Regions from separate parts of the Obesumbacterium proteus genome, predicted to be linked through region 4. Evidence: predicted binding sites of a transcription regulator. Region 4 holds the regulator's gene; each other region holds the start of a gene.
The links. The regulator CRP, encoded in region 4, controls carbon source genes, mostly activating them, when cyclic AMP is high. The targets are predictions, from matches to a motif close to ATGTGANNNNNNTCACAT.

Region 1 (4,476 bases), 370 kb from region 4:
GCACCCGCGTGACTTTACTTCCATGACCAATCGTAAATACAGCAGCTCTGAGCTGATTCATACGTGGTCTGACATGGCTGGTTTGAAATACGACCTGTTTAATCCAGAGAGAAGTTTGGTGAGTCCAAACTTTGTGGAAACAACACGTTGGATCGGCAACCCGTATGCGAAGAAAGGTCTGCACGATTACGACAAATTGCCGTATGGCGATCAGGTAGGTAATCAGTAGTAGGTCATCAGTAAACGTAAAAAGCCTCTTCTCGAAGAGGCTTTTTTATTTGTACGCCTATTTCACTGAATTTTAGGCAACAAAAAAGGTACCCTTAGGTGCCTTCTTCTTGAGCAAAAAGAATTACTTCTTAGTGCCTGGTACGCTGAAACGCTTGTTGAAGCGGTCAACACGACCACCGGTAGCAACATCACGCTGCTTGCCAGTATAGAACGGGTGGCAGTTACCACATACGTCCAGGTTCAGGTCGTGACCTGCGGTAGAATGAGTTTTAATCACGTTGCCGCAAGAGCAAGTTGCAGTGATTGCAACGTAGTTCGGGTGGATACCTTGTTTCATGGGATAACCTCAGTTAAGGCCGCGTCGCTATCCAGCCCTATTCCGCCAGACACCACGCGTGGTTGATAAATTTGGTTTGATAAAAAAGACTATCAAAGGCGGCGAATTATACAGAGATAAAACATCCACCGCAATCGAATTGCAAGTAGCTTTATTCATCTTCTATTACGACACGTAAAAGCAGCGATATCAATTAAACTGATTCACTCCCCCCGCGCTGCATGTAAACTACGCATACATTTAGAAGCAGGATAAAACATGTCGGTCGCTCACGTAGCCTTACCCGTTCCATTGCCACGCACCTTTGATTACCTTCTGCCCGCAGGTGTGAAACCTGCCGTGGGTGTACGGGTCAGTGTGCCTTTTGGACAGCGTAAAATGATCGGCATTATCACCGGGGTCAGCGAGCACAGCGAACTACCGCTCGAAAATTTGAAGTCGATTCACCATCTCATTGACGATGAATCGCTATTTTCCTCGCGGATGTGGCACATGCTGCGCTGGGCAGCAGACTATTATCACTACCCGATTGGCGAGGTTTTATTTCATGCGCTGCCGGTGATGCTACGTCAGGGAAAACCCGCCCAGCACGGACAACTTTGGCAGTGGGTGATCACGGAACAGGGTAAAGCGACCCTGCCTGAAACGCTCAAACGTGCACCTAAACAGCAACAGGCGCTCGCCATGTTGTTGCAGCGGCCTCTGTATCGCCATCAGGTCGTTGAATGCGATCTCACCGACGCCGCACTGCAAAGCATCAAGGCAAAAAAGCTGGCCGAGTTACGCGCAGAGTCGCCAGAGCTTCAAGACTGGCGCAAAAGCTATGCGGTAAACGGTGAGCGTTTAAAACTCAACACCGAACAAGCCACCGCCGTGGGCGCGATTCGTAGCGAAGACAACCAGTTCAGCGCATGGCTGCTAGCAGGCGTCACCGGCTCCGGTAAAACCGAGGTCTATTTAAGCGTCATCGAAAATATTCTGGCACAGGGTCGCCAAGCGCTGGTTTTAGTGCCTGAGATAGGGCTCACCCCGCAAACCATAGCCCGCTTCAGAGAGCGTTTCAACGCACCGGTAGATGTGCTTCATTCTGGTTTAAACGACAGCGAACGCCTCGCCGCTTGGCTGCGTGCGCGCAACGGTGAAAGCGCCATCGTAATCGGAACACGCTCAGCGCTGTTTACGCCCTTTGCTCGCTTAGGCGTTATCATCATTGATGAAGAACACGATGGTTCTTATAAGCAGCAGGAAGGCTGGCGCTACCACGCGCGTGATTTAGCCGTATTCCGCGCACATCAGGAAGATATTCCTATCGTGCTTGGCTCGGCTACCCCCGCATTAGAGACATTGCATAACGTTGAGTTAGGCAAATACCGTCGTTTGCGGCTCACGCAGCGAGCGGGAAACGCAAAACCAGCCACCCAACACTTGCTCGATTTAAAAGGTCTGCCGCTAAAAGCGGGTCTTGCACAGCCGTTGCTGCAACGCATGAAACAGCACGTTGATGCAGGCAATCAGGTGATTTTATTTTTAAACCGCCGAGGCTTTGCTCCAGCGCTACTGTGCCATGAATGTGGCTGGATTGCGGAATGCCAGCGGTGCGATCATTACTACACGCTGCATCAGCAGCAACATCATTTACGCTGCCATCATTGCGACAGCCAAAAGCCAATCCCACGCCAGTGCCCACAGTGTGGCACCACCAATTTAGTGCCTGTTGGGTTGGGAACGGAACAATTAGAAACCGAGCTCGCAGCGCTTTTCCCTGATACGCCGATCACCCGCATCGACCGCGATACCACCAGCCGCAAGGGCGCGTTAGAACAACAATTGGCTGAAGTACACCGCGGCGGCGCTCGTATCTTGATCGGCACCCAAATGCTGGCGAAAGGTCATCACTTTCCTAACGTCACGCTGGTTGCCTTGCTTGACGTAGACGGCGCGCTGTTTTCCGCTGATTTTCACTCCGCAGAACGCTTTGCTCAGCTCTATACGCAGGTATCAGGGCGCGCAGGCCGTGCGGGGAAACAGGGCGAAGTCATATTACAGACCCATCACCCAGAACATCCTTTACTGCTGACGCTGCTGAATCAAGGTTATGACGCGTTTGCCGAACAGACCTTAAAAGAGCGCAAAAGCGTATTTCTTCCCCCGTATACCAGCCACATCATGGTACGCGCCGACGATCACGATAACCAAAATGCACCTCAGTTTTTGCAGCAATTAAGAAATCTATTAGAAGCCAGCCCGCTGCGTGATGAGTCATTCTGGATTCTAGGGCCGGTGCCCGCACTGCAACCCAAACGCGGAGGGCGATTCCGCTGGCAGTTGCTGCTTCAACATCCGTCTCGTGCTCGTTTACAGAAAATTGTTAAAGGCACACTGCCACTGATTGGCACGTTGCCAACGGTGAAAAAAGTAAAATGGACAGTGGACGTTGACCCTACCGATAACTGATCTGCCTTGATGAGAAAGACCATCAGACAGAGAGATAAAAATGATGATTTGCGATCCCGATCTAAAAAATCTATCTAGGTCACATTTCTCATGCAAATTAGGTAACAACAGCAGGGTGCATTCTGTTTAAAATGTGATCCATATGGTAATTCATGAACTGGTATGAGCATTCCAAACAATAAATTTGGGATGACGCAAGGAAGCTGGTTTTCATTCAGTAAAACAGGACGAGCAACACTCGCCGCGTCGGCGTTTCGCCAGACGCAAGGAGAACAGCGTTGGAAGAGAAGCAAAGCATGTCTGCTGCCACCATGAAAGATGTGGCTGAACACGCCGGTGTCTCAACGGCCACCGTTTCACGAGCATTGATGAACCCCGAGAAAGTCTCTGCATCTACCCGCCAAAAAGTTGAACAGGCCGTATTAGCCGTTGGTTATTCTCCGCATGCGCTGGCCCGCAGCTCCAAGCGAAATGAATCGCGCACGATCCTGGTGATTGTGCCTGATATCTGCGATCCCTTTTTTGCCGAAGTGATCCAAGGTATAGAACGCACCGCCGCTGAACATGGGTATTTAGTTTTGCTAGGCGACTGTGCTCAGCAACAGCAGCAAGAAAAAACCTTCGTTAACCTTATTATCACTAAACAAATCGATGGCATGTTGCTGCTCGGCTCGAACGTTCCTTTTGATGCTAGCAAAGAAGAACAGAAAAATTTGCCACCGATGGTGATGGCCAACGAGTTCGCTCCCGAACTTGAACTTCCAACTGTCCATATCGACAACCTCACCGCCGCGTTTGAGGCCGTGCTCTATCTGCATGAGCTTGGTCATCATCGTATTGCCTGTATTGCTGGCCCAGAAAGTATGCCTCTGAGTAAATATCGCCTACGTGGCTATATTCAGGCGTTGCGCCGCTGCGGTATCGCTGAAGAGAAAAGTTTTGTTGAGCGCGGCGACTTTACCTATGAGGCTGGCGCTCAGGCTATGTATGCTCTTATGTCGCTGCCACAGCCACCAACGGCGATTTTCTGCCATAGTGATGTGATGGCGATTGGCGCGCTTTCTCAAGCCAAACGTATGGGATTACGCGTACCCGATGACGTTTCTCTGGTCGGTTTTGACGATATCAAGCAGGCGCAGTACTGCGATCCTCCGCTGACAACCGTTTCTCAACCGCGCTATGAAATTGGTCGCGAAGCGATGTTATTGTTGTTAGAGCAGCTACATAGCCACTCTGTGGTGAGCGGATCCAGACTGTTAGACAGCGAATTTATCGTCAGAGGAAGTACATCTGCGCCGAAACGCTAGTTAAATTGGGATGAGTTCAGTAACATGGCGCTCTTAATTCAAAATCACGATGTAGCGAAAAGACAGTGGCACAAAGAGACTATGTGAGCCGGGGCCGCTCATCAGGAGCGAAGCGCAAAACCAATACCCGGAAAAAGAAAAAATCAT
Region 2 (4,476 bases), 1.4 Mb from region 4:
CGGTGAACGGTGTGCGGCTTTCAATGCCCATTAATGACCATGTTCCTGAGCTGAGATAGGCTGAGTCGCTATCTTGCATCGGGGCGGCAATCACCGCGCTGGCGGTGTCATGGGTGGCCACGGCAACCACAGGAACCTGTTGTCCTCTCGGGCTTTGCCAGCAGCCGATACGCTGACCCGGCTGGGTCGGTTTGCCAAACCAGCGAGCCGGAACACCGGCATAGTTCAGTAAATCGGTATCCCAATCGCCGCTATGGATATTCAACAGCTGTGTCGTACTGGCGTTGGTGTATTCCCAGTTCATTTGCCCGGTTAAGCGGTAATGAAGGTAATCGGGAATAAGAAGCAGATGCTCAACCCGATCCAGCAACTCAGGTTGCTGTTCGCTGAGCGCACGCAGCTGATAAAGGGTATTGAAGGGCAAAAACTGAATGCCGGTACGCTGATAGATAAACGGCTTACCTAAGTGCTCTTGTGCCTGTGTCATCAGGCCGTGGGTGCGATCGTCTCGATAAGCGACGGGATGGCCGACTCGCTCGCCGTTGGCATCCAACAACACAAAATCCACGCCCCAGGTATCGATGCCAATGCTGTCCAGCGGGATATTTTCAGCATCAATTTGCTCAAGCCCAGTACGAATTTCCTGCTCAAGGGTATCAAGATCCCAAGTATCAAAACCGTCACGGGGTACCAGCCGATTGGTAAAGCGGCGGATCTCTTTTAGCGTAAGGTGTTGAGTGCCGACGTGGTAACTCGCTAGCATCACTCGTCCGCTGGAGGCACCAAGATCGATTGCGGCAATATGGCGTGTCGTCATGTTGAACCGTCCGTCGTTGAACATTCTTATTTATCAATGACGGCCAGTGTAGAAACTTGCTCGGCAGGGCACCTTCTCATGAATGCCAGCGAAATTATGGCGATGGCAATACAGCAAAGGTGAAAGTGAAGTAGGTCACAGTTCTTAGATGCGCTGGCCTGTGATGTTCGCCGCATTTCTTAATATTGGTCGCGCATTCTTAAATAAACGAACGCTAAAAGCCGTTTTGACGTCAAAAGTTTAAGGTTCATTTTTCGGCCTTCTTCTACTATCGAGCCATAGCAAACCGCTGGAGAAATCACCCGCGTTGATACCCCGATAAGATAAGGAGTCTGACGATGACGGTTTTGCACAGTATTGATTTTTTCTCTTCTGGCTATGCACCTGTTGCCATTGAGCCTCGCGCTCCGCAGCCGGAGTTTCCTGAGCATCATCATGATTTCTATGAAATTGTGATTGTGGAGCAGGGCGCCGGTGTGCACGTTTTTAACGGCAATCCCTATACGCTCAACAGCGGCTGCGTATGCTTCGTTCGCGATCACGATCGTCATTTGTTTGAGCATACCGACGGTCTTTTTCTTACCAATGTGCTCTTTCGTGCGCCGGATGCGTTTAAGTTTTTATCGGGCGTTGAGCAATTTTTACCGCAAGAATCTGAAGGGGTTTATCCCTCGCATTGGCGTATCAGCCAGCAGGTGTTAGCGCAGGTAAAAATGCTGATGGCGAAACTCGAACAAACACCGGCCAGCGAGCGAGCGGAAGATATCGCGTTGCATGAAAGCGTCTTTATGCAGCTGATTGTGCAGCTTTGGCAGGGGTGTTCTGCTCAGGTGGGCGACGATCAGGAAGGGCGTTTGCGTCAGCTATTGGACTGGTTGCAGCATCACTACGCTGAATCTGTGGAGTGGACAGAATTAGCTGACCGTTTCTCGTTGCCGCTTCGCACCTTACACCGCCAGCTTAAGAACCATACCGGTATGACACCACAGCGTTATCTGACTCGCCTACGTCTTTTACAAGCCCGGCACCAGCTTTGTCACAGTGATAGCAGCGTGACGGATATTGCCTATCAGTGCGGTTTTGGCGACAGCAATCATTTTTCAACGCTTTTTAAACGCGAGTTTGACCAATCTCCTCGAGCCTTGCGTTATCAGGGGTAGTGGCCCCATCACGTTAAGCCAAGTGACATTTTGTTACTTAACGGCGGAATGCAATGTGCGGAATCGAGAAAGCCGTCAACGTAAAATCATGATGATTCTGTAATACTTTCTGGCTAAATAAGCGTGGGAGGCTGGGAATGCGAAAGCCGTTAGTGCTGGAGAGTCGGGATTATTTTCCTTCAGAACAGATGCCGGTCGCGGTGGCGGATCGCTATCCGCAGCAGGTTTTTGCCGAACATTCCCACCAGTTTTGCGAGATCGTGATTGTTTGGCGCGGCAACGGTTTGCACGTTCTCAACGATCGCCCGTATCGGATAACCTGCGGCGATATTTTCTATATCAACGCCGAGGATTGCCACAGCTACGAATCGGTTAACGATCTGGTTCTCGACAATATCATCTATTGTCCCGAGCGCTTACGCTTAAACGCCCAATGGAATCTATTACTGCCGCCGTTTGATGAATCTACGCGACAAAATCATTGGCGTTTAAGCACCGGCGGTTTAGCGCAGGCGAGGCCGATTATTGCTCAGCTGGCGCAAGAGAGTCGCAAAACCGACGCACTTTCTATTCAGTTAACCGAAGCGCTGTTGTTGCAGTTAGCCATTGTGCTAAAACGTTATCGTTACACGGCGGAGAGTGTCTATTTACTACCGGCTGGCGAACAGCTTGATTTGCTGATGGCGTCGCTGCAAGGCGGGCTCGACAGCCATTTCGATTTAGCCGCTTTCTGCGCAGAGCATCAGCTGGTTGAGCGCTCGCTGAAGCAGCTATTTCGCCAGCAAACAGGGATGTCGATCAGCCATTATCTGCGTCAGCTGCGTCTCTGTCAGGCTAAGCGATTGTTGAGGCGCAGCGAGTATCGCATCAGTGAAATTGCGACGCGCTGTGGCTTTGAAGACAGCAACTATTTTTCCGTGGTGTTTACCCGTGATGCAGGGCTAACACCGCGAGAGTATCGCCAACGCTTTGTGACTGAACCAGAGCGAGCGATATAGACCCTCCATACTTGAAGCCACGCCATTTATTTGGCGGATAAGCTCGAGTATGACATTGCATTTTTTGCGGCGATTTTCGTCATCATCAATAGCGGTGGCCGTGATTGTGCACCGTTAACCAGATAGGGCAGTTTGATGAAACAAATTAAATTAGGTGGTTCTACCCTGCATGTTCCCGCCATCGTGGTGGGCTGCATGCGTATGGATGAGTTGAAAGCCGCAGAGGCAGAAACTTTTGTGCAAACCGCGTTGGATTTAGGTGCGAACTTCTTCGACCACGCAGATATCTATGGCGGCGGCGAATGCGAGCGTATTTTTGCTCGCGCAGCCAAGCTCAATGATGACCGCCGTGAGAAGGTCTTCCTACAGTCTAAATGTGGGATCCGTAAAGGCCTGTTCGATTTCTCTAAAGAGCACATTTTAAAATCAGTCGACGGCATCTTAGAACGTTTAGATACCGACTATCTCGATATGCTGCTGGTGCATCGCCCTGATGCGCTGATGGAGCCGGAAGAAGTGGCCGAGGCGTTTGATCACCTACTCAATACCGGCAAAGTGCGCCGTTTTGGTGTTTCAAACCAAAGCCCAATGCAGATGGCCTTACTGCAAAAGTTTATGAGCCAAAAGATCTTGGCGAACCAGCTTCAATTAAGCATCACCAATAGCGGCATGATCCGCAGCGGCATTAACGTCAATATGGAAAATGCGTCGAGTGTCGATCACGACGGTGAAGTATTGAATTATTGCCGTTTGAATGACGTGACGATTCAGGCATGGTCCCCGTTCCAATACGGCATGTTTGAAGGCGTATTCCTCGGCAATCCTAAGTTCCCAGAACTGAATCAGAAAATTGATGAGATTGCAGCGCGTTATGGCGTATCAAACACTACTATTACCACGGCGTGGATTTTACGCCATCCGGCCAATATGCAGATGATTTCAGGCACGATGAGCACTTCGCGCCTCAAGCAAATTTGTCAGGCCTGCGATATCACGTTAACCCGTGAAGAATGGTATGAAATTTATCGCGCAGCCGGTAACGAGCTGCCGTAAGCGCCAACGCAGTGATGTGTTCTAGAGCAGCCAGTCATCTGGCTGTTCTCTAGAGACAAGAAACCTCCTCCTATTTTTATCACCACTCTTTATTTCTGCTTCTGATCTCTACTTTTTATCGCCACTTCTTTTAATGTTTCTCATTCTCTATTAATTATTAATGTACCTATGTGATGTTGATGCTAATTAGCTTTATAGGAAAAGCTATATACAAGTATTTTCCGATTTTAAAAAATTGCGCGACTAGGATGATTCCAAATACTTCGCGAGATTAAAATAGTGTATATAGCATTGTTGCGAGTTTTAAATACGTACTTAAACCTCTTTTGCTGTAAGGCTTTTAACGATTAATGGGATTTGATAGCATTTTGTTCGTCCGATGGAGCAGGATAATAATTATGATAAACACATGGCGTCTTTAATTATTTAAACGGATTTATACCCATAA
Region 3 (4,476 bases), 660 kb from region 4:
TGATAGAGCAGAAGATTGAGCCTGGCAGCCAGTCAGTACGTTTCAGCGGAGCCCACGGGTCACCCAAGAAATCTTGCAGCAGGTAACGTGCTACGCGAGTACCGGAGTCAACCGCGGTCAGAATAAATACCGCTTCAAACATGATGACGAACTGGAAGAAGTAAGAAGCCAAATTGCTAAACCATGGCACACGGATAAAGATATCCGTCATACCCACCGCCAGCGTAACGGCACCGCCGGTACGGCCATAGAGATCCAAACCAATCTCTTCGCTCAGTTTAGGCAAGTGAACCACTTCCATGCCTAACCCAGCCCACGCTTCTGCGCTGGAGTTAATCGCAAAGTAGTCAGCAGGATGCAGAGAAGTTGCTGCAATCAGCGCCATCACGCCAACCACACACTCTGCCAGCATCGCACCAAAACCAACCGGCAGGATATCGCTCCATTTGTCGATCTGTTTTGGCGTAGTACCAGAACCGATAAACGCATGGAAACCAGAGATTGCGCCACAGGCGATGGTGATAGAGATGAACGGCCACACTGGACCAGCCAGAACCGGGCCACCGCCGTGGATGAACTGAGTCACCGCAGGGAACTGGATTTCTGGGTTAATGAAGATAACGCCGATAACCAACGCGCCAAACACGCCGATTTTCATAAAGCTAGAAAGGTAACCGCGTGGCGTCAACAGCATCCATACCGGTAACGCCGTTGCAAAGAATGCATAGGCAGGCAGCAACAGGCTTACGGTCGTGGCTTTAAACGTCAACCACTCGCCAAAAGTCGTATTTTGAATATGCGGGCCGAAGAATACGCAGGCCATAATAGCTGCGATACCCACGTAAGTTGCGCCCTTCATGCTGCCGGTCACACGTTCCCATAGACCTACGCCAATCGCGATAGGAATGGTCATGAATACGGCGAAAGTCCCCCAAGGGTTACGTTCCAGCGCATGCACCACCACCATCGACAAACCTGCCATGGTAATCGTGATGATGAACAGCATGGCTAAACCGGTACACCAGCCAGCAATCGGCCCCAGTTCAGATTTAGCCACTTCAGATAGGGATTTACCCTGGTGTTTCATGGAAGCGAACAGCACCACGGTATCATGCACCGCACCGCCGACCACACAGCCGATCAGCAGCCAGAGGAAGCTCGGCAGATAGCCGAACTGCGCCGCCAGAACCGGACCAACCAAAGGTCCCGCCGCGGCGATAGCCGCAAAGTGACTACCAAAGTTAACCCATTTTTTGGTAGGTACGTAATCTTTCCCGTCTTCAAAGGTATGTGATGGAGTCACTTCGTTATCATCTGCACGCAGTACCTTTTTTACGAAAAAGATACCGTATAAACGGTAGCAGATCGTAAGGATACACAGCGTAGCAATAACGAATGTAATTGCGTGTTGCATAGTTATTATCTCCTGAGGATTTCTCAGGCGCTAACATACTGGAGGGCTATTTGTGGAGAGGGTTGAATTTGGTTAAGCGGCGTTTTGGTTACGTAAGCGGTATGAAAAATGGATTGAGTGGAGCCGAAAGGCTCCACTTGCTTTAAAAATCGAAGATTTACGGCTCAAGGAACTGTTGCTGAAGTTGTGATCTCACCTGCATATTTAGCCCATATTCTTGTTCCAGCCAGCGATCAACCGTGCTGTATTTCTCTTTGATCGCATCCAATGCCGTCACCAAAAATTCCTCACGAGCAGACAAGACGTGAGAAAATTGCCCCAGCGCTTTTTCGTTCAATTTGATAGACAGGTAATCCAGCATTTGGCTGCGGAACGGCGCTAGCGTAGTTTCAGTTAACAGATAATCTTCCATCACCGTTGCTTCATCGGCGCCTAAGGCAAACAGCACCAACGCGGAGCCCACGCCCGTTCTATCTTTACCTACCGCACAGTGCTGCACAATCGCGCCTTCCTCACCGCTTTGCAGCAAGGTGCTTAACAGCTGATAAGCATGGTTGCTGAAAGGTAAACGGCGATAGAGCTCCAGCATAAACGCGTTTGCATCAAAAGATTCCAACGCCTCACTGGTCAGTTTCTCCAGATTGGCATTCACCTCGGTACTCAGCGGATTGGCGGGCAAATTGATATAGCGCACCGCATCCCACAGCACATCAGGCTTGTTAGACACTTCATCGGCATCGCGATAGTCGAGGATATTTTTAATTGGTACATCTTGCAGGTAGCTCAAATCTTTGTCCGTAAGGCGATCTAACGCGCCCGAACGGAACAACTTACCACGTTTAACCCGACGTCCATCGGCAGCCAGATAGCCGCCCATGTCACGGAAATTAACGCCGCCTTCCAATGGGGCCAAGGAGGGATGCAAAAAAATAGTGGCTGTCATCATGACCTCTTATTATTTTAGATTATCACTCCCACCTTATCAGATTCAGTGAAAAACGGTAAAACCCCGCCGCACTGAATCCCAAAAGCCAACAGATTACTCAGGCTTATTCACACCACCATAGGCTGCAAACCATGCCAACATACGCTCCCACCCGTCTTTTGCCGCCTCAGCGTTGTAGCTTGGGCGATAGTCGGCATAAAAGGCGTGACCCGCCTGTGGGTAAACAATAATCTCCGCCGTTGCATTAGCTGCACGTAGCGATTGGCGCATAGTTTCCACCGTTTCTTGCGGAATACTGTCATCCAAACCACCGTATAGCCCTAACATCGGCGCGCTGAGCTCTGCGGCAACGTCTACAGGATGCTTAGGCGACGTTAGCGTTTTGTCTCCCACAAAGCGTCCGTACCACGCAACCCCCGCTTTAAGCTGTGGATTATGCGCGCCATATAGCCACGTAATACGCCCACCCCAGCAGAATCCAGTGATATACAGACGACTAGCATCACCACCGTGACGAGCCGCCCAATGTGCCGCGTGGTCTAAATCACCCAACACCTGTTTGTCTGGCACTTTGCTGACGAGATTTTGAAATAGCGTTGGAATATCAGTGTAATCACTGGCTTCTCCCTGACGAAAATACAGCTCGGGCGCGATAGCCAAATAGCCCTGTTTGGCTAAACGGCGGCAGACATCTTGAATATGCTCATGCACACCGAATATCTCCTGCACGACCAGCACAATCGGCAGCGGGCCATCAGCATGCAGGGGTTTAGCTAAATAAGCAGGAAGATCGTCTCCCTGAGAAGGGATCGTGGTAAAGCCAGCATGCAAACCTTCATTATCGGTATGAACGGTAGTCTGGGCAATCGTGCCCGCAGCGGGGGAGAACGTAGATGGCGAGTTTACCAATGTGATGAGATCTTCAGTCTTCATGTAAAGCTCCCTGTCTGAATATATTGCAAGAATGTTAAGTATAAATAGCAATAATTTGTTTGCTTGAGAAGCAAACCCTAAATATTTGGCGTTACATCGCGACGATAAGCGCTCGCAGCGAACGTCGATGCAGCTTCGTGCCTGACGGGTATAAACAATCTGCTGGAAAGCCAAGACAACACATTATCACCCACCAAATGGCCGCTTAGCTGGCGAACACAAAATAGGCATGCCACACTGTTGGCGGTGAAAAAAACGGCTAACTCGCCACCTTATGTGATTTCAATCACAATTATTTGTCGTTCTTGTTATTGTTTCTTCATACGTAGTGATTTGAGTCACGCATTTAGCCGATGAATTTCAGTAGAGTGCGTTTTTGTTCCTCCTTACAACTTATAGCAATGACAGAGGAGTCCGTATGTCTAAGTCTGATGTTTTCCACCTTGGCCTCGTAAAAAGCGATCTGAAAGGCGCAACCTTGGCTATCGTTCCTGGTGATCCTGAGCGCGTAGAAAAAATTGCCAATTTGATGGATAACCCAGTTAAGCTGGCCTCGCATCGTGAATTCACGTCTTGGCGAGCAGAGCTAGACGGCAAATCTGTCATCGTTTGCTCAACCGGTATTGGCGGCCCATCCACCTCTATCGCCGTTGAAGAACTGGCACAGCTGGGTATTCGTACCTTCCTGCGCGTAGGTACCACTGGCGCAATTCAGCCACACATCAACGTGGGCGATGTCTTGGTCACCACCGGTTCCGTGCGTTTAGATGGTGCGAGCCTGCACTTTGCCCCAATGGAATTCCCAGCCGTTGCTGACTTTACCTGTACAACCGCTCTGGTAGACGCCGCTAAGGCCGTTGGCGCAACCACCCACATCGGCGTAACCGCCTCTTCTGACACCTTCTATCCGGGTCAAGAGCGCTACGACACCTTCTCTGGCCGCGTAGTGAGCCGTTTCAAAGGCTCAATGAAAGAGTGGCAGGAAATGGGCGTGATGAACTTCGAGATGGAATCAGCGACTTTGCTGACCATGTGTGCAAGCCAAGGCCTGCGTGCAGGTATGGTTGCGGGCGTTATCGTCAACCGCACCCAGCAAGAAATTCCAAATGCAGAAACGATGAAGAAAACAGAATCTCACGCGGTGAAAATCGTCGTTGAGGCCGCTCGTCGCCTGCTGTAGTCG
Region 4 (4,476 bases):
CGGTGATATAAAATATCGTCAGCAACCGTTTTGAGCCGTTCTGTAATGACCTGAGCATTGCGGCGTAAAATCGCTTCGGCCTGACTTTTTTCGACCAGCTTTTGTACTTCATCGGGCTGAGACAGGCTAACGGTGATGTGTTCTTGCAAATCTAATGCGACCTGAAAATAGCGCAGCAGGCGTTTGTATTCAGGATTATGCACCAACGAAAGCATGTGCATTTGTTGGTATATCTGAGCAATAAGATCCATCACTTTTTGCTGACGTTGCAGCAACGGAGGCAGTGCGGTTTCAGGATCGATATGCTGAGTTAGCAGGCTGTACTTGGCTTCCATGTAGTCGCCAAGCTGAACGTAAAGCTGGCTGAGGTTTTCGCGGATCGGTTGCCCCTTCCACAGCAGGAACCAAAACCAGGTGAAAGCGCCATACCAAATAGTACCGACAATATACAGCAGTGGCCCATGCCAGATCGGCACGCTTCCCGCCATACTCAGGGTAAAAATAGAGGCAACCAGCGCTGCTGGCATAAGTCGCGCATGTAGCGGGCTAATCTCACCGTTAACGCCGAGCAATAAAGCCAAACCGAGCATGATCAGCGGTAGGGGAATTTGCCAAAGTAAGCATTGCTGTAGCAGAAAACTGCTAAAGGCAAATAAGCTGCCGCCAACGACTAAGCGTTTGATAAAGCGTTTATGTGGGGTATCGAGTCCGGCAATATTGCAGCAGGCGGGAACTAAAGAGAACATCAGCCCAAGTTGTAGATTACCTATCAACAGACCGAATAGCACAGGAAGACACAGCACCAGCGTTTGACGCAGTGCGTAGTTGACTTCCGGGTGGTAGATGAACCGCCGCCACATAGCCAAAGAAACCCGTGCAGCAAGGCTACACGGGCGTCATCTATCAGCGAGTGCCGTAAACGACGATGGTTTTTCCGTGTGCGGAGATCAGATTTTGATCTTCCAGCATCTTCAGAATACGACCAACGGTTTCACGGGAGCAGCCAACGATCTGGCCAATTTCCTGACGAGTGATCTTGATCTGCATACCATCTGGATGAGTCATGGCATCTGGCTGTTTGGCCAGATTCAGCAGGGTCTGAGCGATACGACCGGTTACGTCCAAGAACGCAAGGTTGCCGACTTTTTCAGAGGTAACCTGTAAGCGGCTAGCCATCTGAGCAGAAAGGCGCATCAGAATATCTGGATTGACCTGAATGAGCTGGCGGAATTTCTTGTAGGAAATTTCAGCCACTTCACAGGCGGTTTTTGCACGAACCCAGGCGCTACGTTCTTGCCCTTCCTCAAATAAGCCTAGTTCACCAATGAAATCGCCCTGATTCAGATAAGAAAGGATCATTTCTTTGCCTTCTTCATCTTTAATCAATACAGCAACGGAGCCCTTAACGATGTAGTACAGGGTTTCAGCCTTTTCACCTTGGTGGATCAGGGTACTTTTGGACGGATACTTGTGGATATGGCAATGAGACAAGAACCATTCAAGAGTCGGGTCTGTTTGCGGTTTGCCGAGAACCATTCGCTATTATCCTCTGTTGTTATCGCTGCCCTAATATCGGGATACTGATCCTGACAGTGTGCTTATCGTGGCACGGGGCTTTGCTTATTAACTTGTTATAGCACTTCATAATCGAGATATAGAGTAATAGGCTAAGGTAATTATTTCCTAGAGTTATTGATCTATACCCGTTTCAATCCATAAAGATCCATTTCGGCATAGTTTGTAGCACAGCTTTGTGCAGGTGTCTTGTGTTGTCTCGCTTCAGCATCAAGAAGTGAGGCCTCGGATTGCCTGTTTTTTATAGAAAGCGTAGTCTGATGCCAAAATTTAACCAAAGGGGTGATAAACATGCAGGCACGAGTGAAATGGGTTGAAGGGATGACTTTTCTGGGTGAATCCGCTTCAGGACACCAGATTCTTATGGATGGAAACGCTGGCGACAAAGCACCAAGCCCAATGGAAATGGTGCTGATGTCTGCGGGTGGATGCAGTGCGATTGACGTGGTTTCAATTTTGCAAAAAGGGCGACTGGACGTGCGCGACTGTGAAGTGAAATTAACCTCTGAGCGTCGTGAAGAAGCCCCTCGTTTGTTTACTCATATCAATCTGCATTTTGTGGTTACCGGCAAAGGGCTGACCGATAAAGCCGTTGAACGTGCGGTTGCCTTATCGGCCGAGAAGTATTGCTCGGTAGCGCTGATGTTGGGTCAGGCGGTGAATATTACTCACAGCTTTGAAACTATCGTGGTTGAGTAACGTTTTTACTCCCAAGCATAGTTTTGGCATTCCCAACGTAATAAATCCAGGAATCGCCGCGCCGTTAAGGTGAGCGGCGATTTTTGCGAATAGAACACGCAGTATTGGGCGGTGGGTAAATCGTCGATAGGCAATGCACAGAGCGTATTGCCTAATCCCAGCGGAGTCCGCATCGCCCGAGCCACGATGGTCAGATATTGTGCCTGTTGCACCATGCTTAATCCGCAAACCACGGAGTCCGTTCGGATCGGTGATTGGCTAAGCTGGTGGTAAAAATTCCCCATGGCGGATTCTAGCTGCTGGTAATAACCCATATCGGTTTCGGGTATCAGCCATTTTGCGTGCTTCAGCTCTTCTAACGATTTCGCTTGAGAAAATGGGTTGTCGCGGTGAGCGATAATGCAAAAGGGCGATTCAAATAACGGCTCACGTACCAGATCTATTGGCGTGGTTTCGGCTGTTAGCGTGCCGATGGCAAAATCGAGTCGCCCTTCACGCAAAGCCGGTAGAAGCGTCGAGAGCTGCGCTTCTTTGGCGTGTATATTGGCCTGTGGAAACTGAGACTTAAAGGTATCAGCGGCCTGAGGAAACACGGTTAGCGCAATTAGCGATGAAAAGCCTACAGAAACTGATCCTTGAGAATATTGGCTTATCTGCTCAATTTCATCTGCCGCGCGCTGTAGTTCTTCCAAAATAAGCTGCGAGCGTGCCGCAAACGCGCTTCCTGTTTCAGTCAGCATCATTCCTTTGGCTCCGCGCACGATAAGCTGCGTATTCAGCGTATGTTCCAATTCTTTGATCGCTCTGCTTATTGCTGGCTGTGACTGGTTTAATGCGCGTGCGGCGGCGCGAATACTTCCGCGACGAATCACTTCCTGAAACGTTTTTAACTGCTGAATTTTTGGCAGATATTTCACCGCGCTTCCCCTATCAATAAAAAGCATCACCCCCAAAAAAATGACATCTTACACGGTGTGGGTAAAGACGATATTTTCATCAATGCCATCTGGCGCGCAGTTAATAAAAAGAAAGCGATGCACATCACATAAGCACCCCTATGCGTTTGAGCCTCTGTCAGGGTTGACGCCGTTCAGCGAGGAGTTTGGCTATGCAATTTCAGCGCCGTTCATTGATGATTTTTTTACTGTTTATCGGTTACGCCATCGTTTATATCGACAAAACCGTGGTGGGGTTTGCTCTGCTACCTATCGAACGTGAGTTTTCACTCCAGCCTGAGCAATTAGGCTATATCACCGGCGTTTTTTTCCTCGCCTATTCTATTTTCCAGATCCCCGCCGGTTGGCTTAACGATCGCTTCGGATTCAAAAAAGTCTTGTGTAGCTCACTGTTCCTGCTGGGCGGGTTTGCTATGTGCTTTGGCTGGTTGGGGCTCACTTTTGGTTTATTGCTGACGTTTCGTTTTCTAGCGGGTATGGGACATGCGGGCTATCCAACCTCCTGTGCGAAAGCGGTGACGGCGAATTTTCCCGTTGAGCAGCGTACTTTTGCTCAGTCTATTCTGTTGTCTTCGGCAGGACTGGCGATGACGTTAGGCCCGCTGGTGGCGGTATATTGCCTTGAGCATATTGGCTGGCGCGGGTCTTTTGCGTCGTTGGGGATTTTGGCATTTATAATCTCTGGCTGCATTTTATGGCTGGTGCCAAATCCACAAAGAGCATTGCCAATATCTTCTCCGCAGCGGCAGAGCGTGCCTTATCGCCAGCTGTTGAAAAGTCCTATCGTTATTTTGCTGTTTATCGCCATTTTTTGTTTGAACATTCCGTCCTACGGTCTGATGGCATGGCTGCCTAAATTCTTGGTGCAAAATCGTGGGCTGCCGCTGGGCGTATCCAGTTTAGTGGCGGCGGCGGGCGGATTAGGGATGTGGATTTCGTCTTTGTGCACCGGTTATTTCGTTGGCAAATACATGCAGGGTAAAGAGCACAAAGTGGTCTGCAGCTGTTCGTTGCTGAGCGCGGTGTGTATTGGGTTGGTTTACGCCACGTCTTCGGCTATTTCGGCCAGCCTGTTTTTATTCTTCGGTTATGTGTTCCTCATGGCGTCGTTTGTCACCGTTTTCACTTTACCAATGAAACGTTTGCCGACTGACGTAATGGGCGCCGCGATGGGGATTATTAACACCGGCGGTACCTTGGGCGGCTTTGTCGCGCCGATTGCCATGGGGTACCTGGTGAAGATGAG

Region 1: a site for CRP is predicted at 3,090-3,107, ahead of cytR (DNA-binding transcriptional regulator CytR). Genes of this name have one in related genera too.
Region 2: a site for CRP is predicted at 976-993, ahead of rhaS (HTH-type transcriptional activator RhaS). Genes of this name have one in related genera too.
Region 3: a site for CRP is predicted at 3,568-3,585, ahead of udp (uridine phosphorylase). Genes of this name have one in related genera too.

The regions. Positions count from the first base shown of each region.
Region 1 covers NZ_CP014608.1:685,162-689,637, reverse strand. Annotated here, with positions in the region: gene DSM2777_RS03410 (phosphoethanolamine transferase CptA) at 1-229, shown strand, start outside; gene rpmE (50S ribosomal protein L31) at 353-568, opposite strand; gene priA (primosomal protein N') at 827-3,022, shown strand; gene cytR (DNA-binding transcriptional regulator CytR) at 3,319-4,329, shown strand; gene ftsN (cell division protein FtsN) at 4,395-4,476, shown strand, end outside.
Region 2 covers NZ_CP014608.1:2,403,386-2,407,861, forward strand. Annotated here, with positions in the region: gene rhaB (rhamnulokinase) at 1-763, opposite strand, end outside; gene rhaS (HTH-type transcriptional activator RhaS) at 1,156-1,977, shown strand; gene rhaR (HTH-type transcriptional activator RhaR) at 2,115-2,975, shown strand; gene DSM2777_RS11460 (aldo/keto reductase) at 3,111-4,028, shown strand.
Region 3 covers NZ_CP014608.1:396,760-401,235, forward strand. Annotated here, with positions in the region: gene DSM2777_RS01950 (carbon starvation CstA family protein) at 1-1,414, opposite strand, end outside; gene DSM2777_RS01955 (tyrosine-protein phosphatase) at 1,572-2,357, opposite strand; gene DSM2777_RS01960 (dienelactone hydrolase family protein) at 2,454-3,293, opposite strand; gene udp (uridine phosphorylase) at 3,712-4,473, shown strand.
Region 4 covers NZ_CP014608.1:1,052,926-1,057,401, forward strand. Annotated here, with positions in the region: gene DSM2777_RS04975 (YccS/YhfK family putative transporter) at 1-860, opposite strand, end outside; gene crp (cAMP-activated global transcriptional regulator CRP) at 904-1,536, opposite strand; gene DSM2777_RS04985 (OsmC family protein) at 1,867-2,274, shown strand; gene DSM2777_RS04990 (LysR substrate-binding domain-containing protein) at 2,280-3,191, opposite strand; gene DSM2777_RS04995 (MFS transporter) at 3,383-4,476, shown strand, end outside.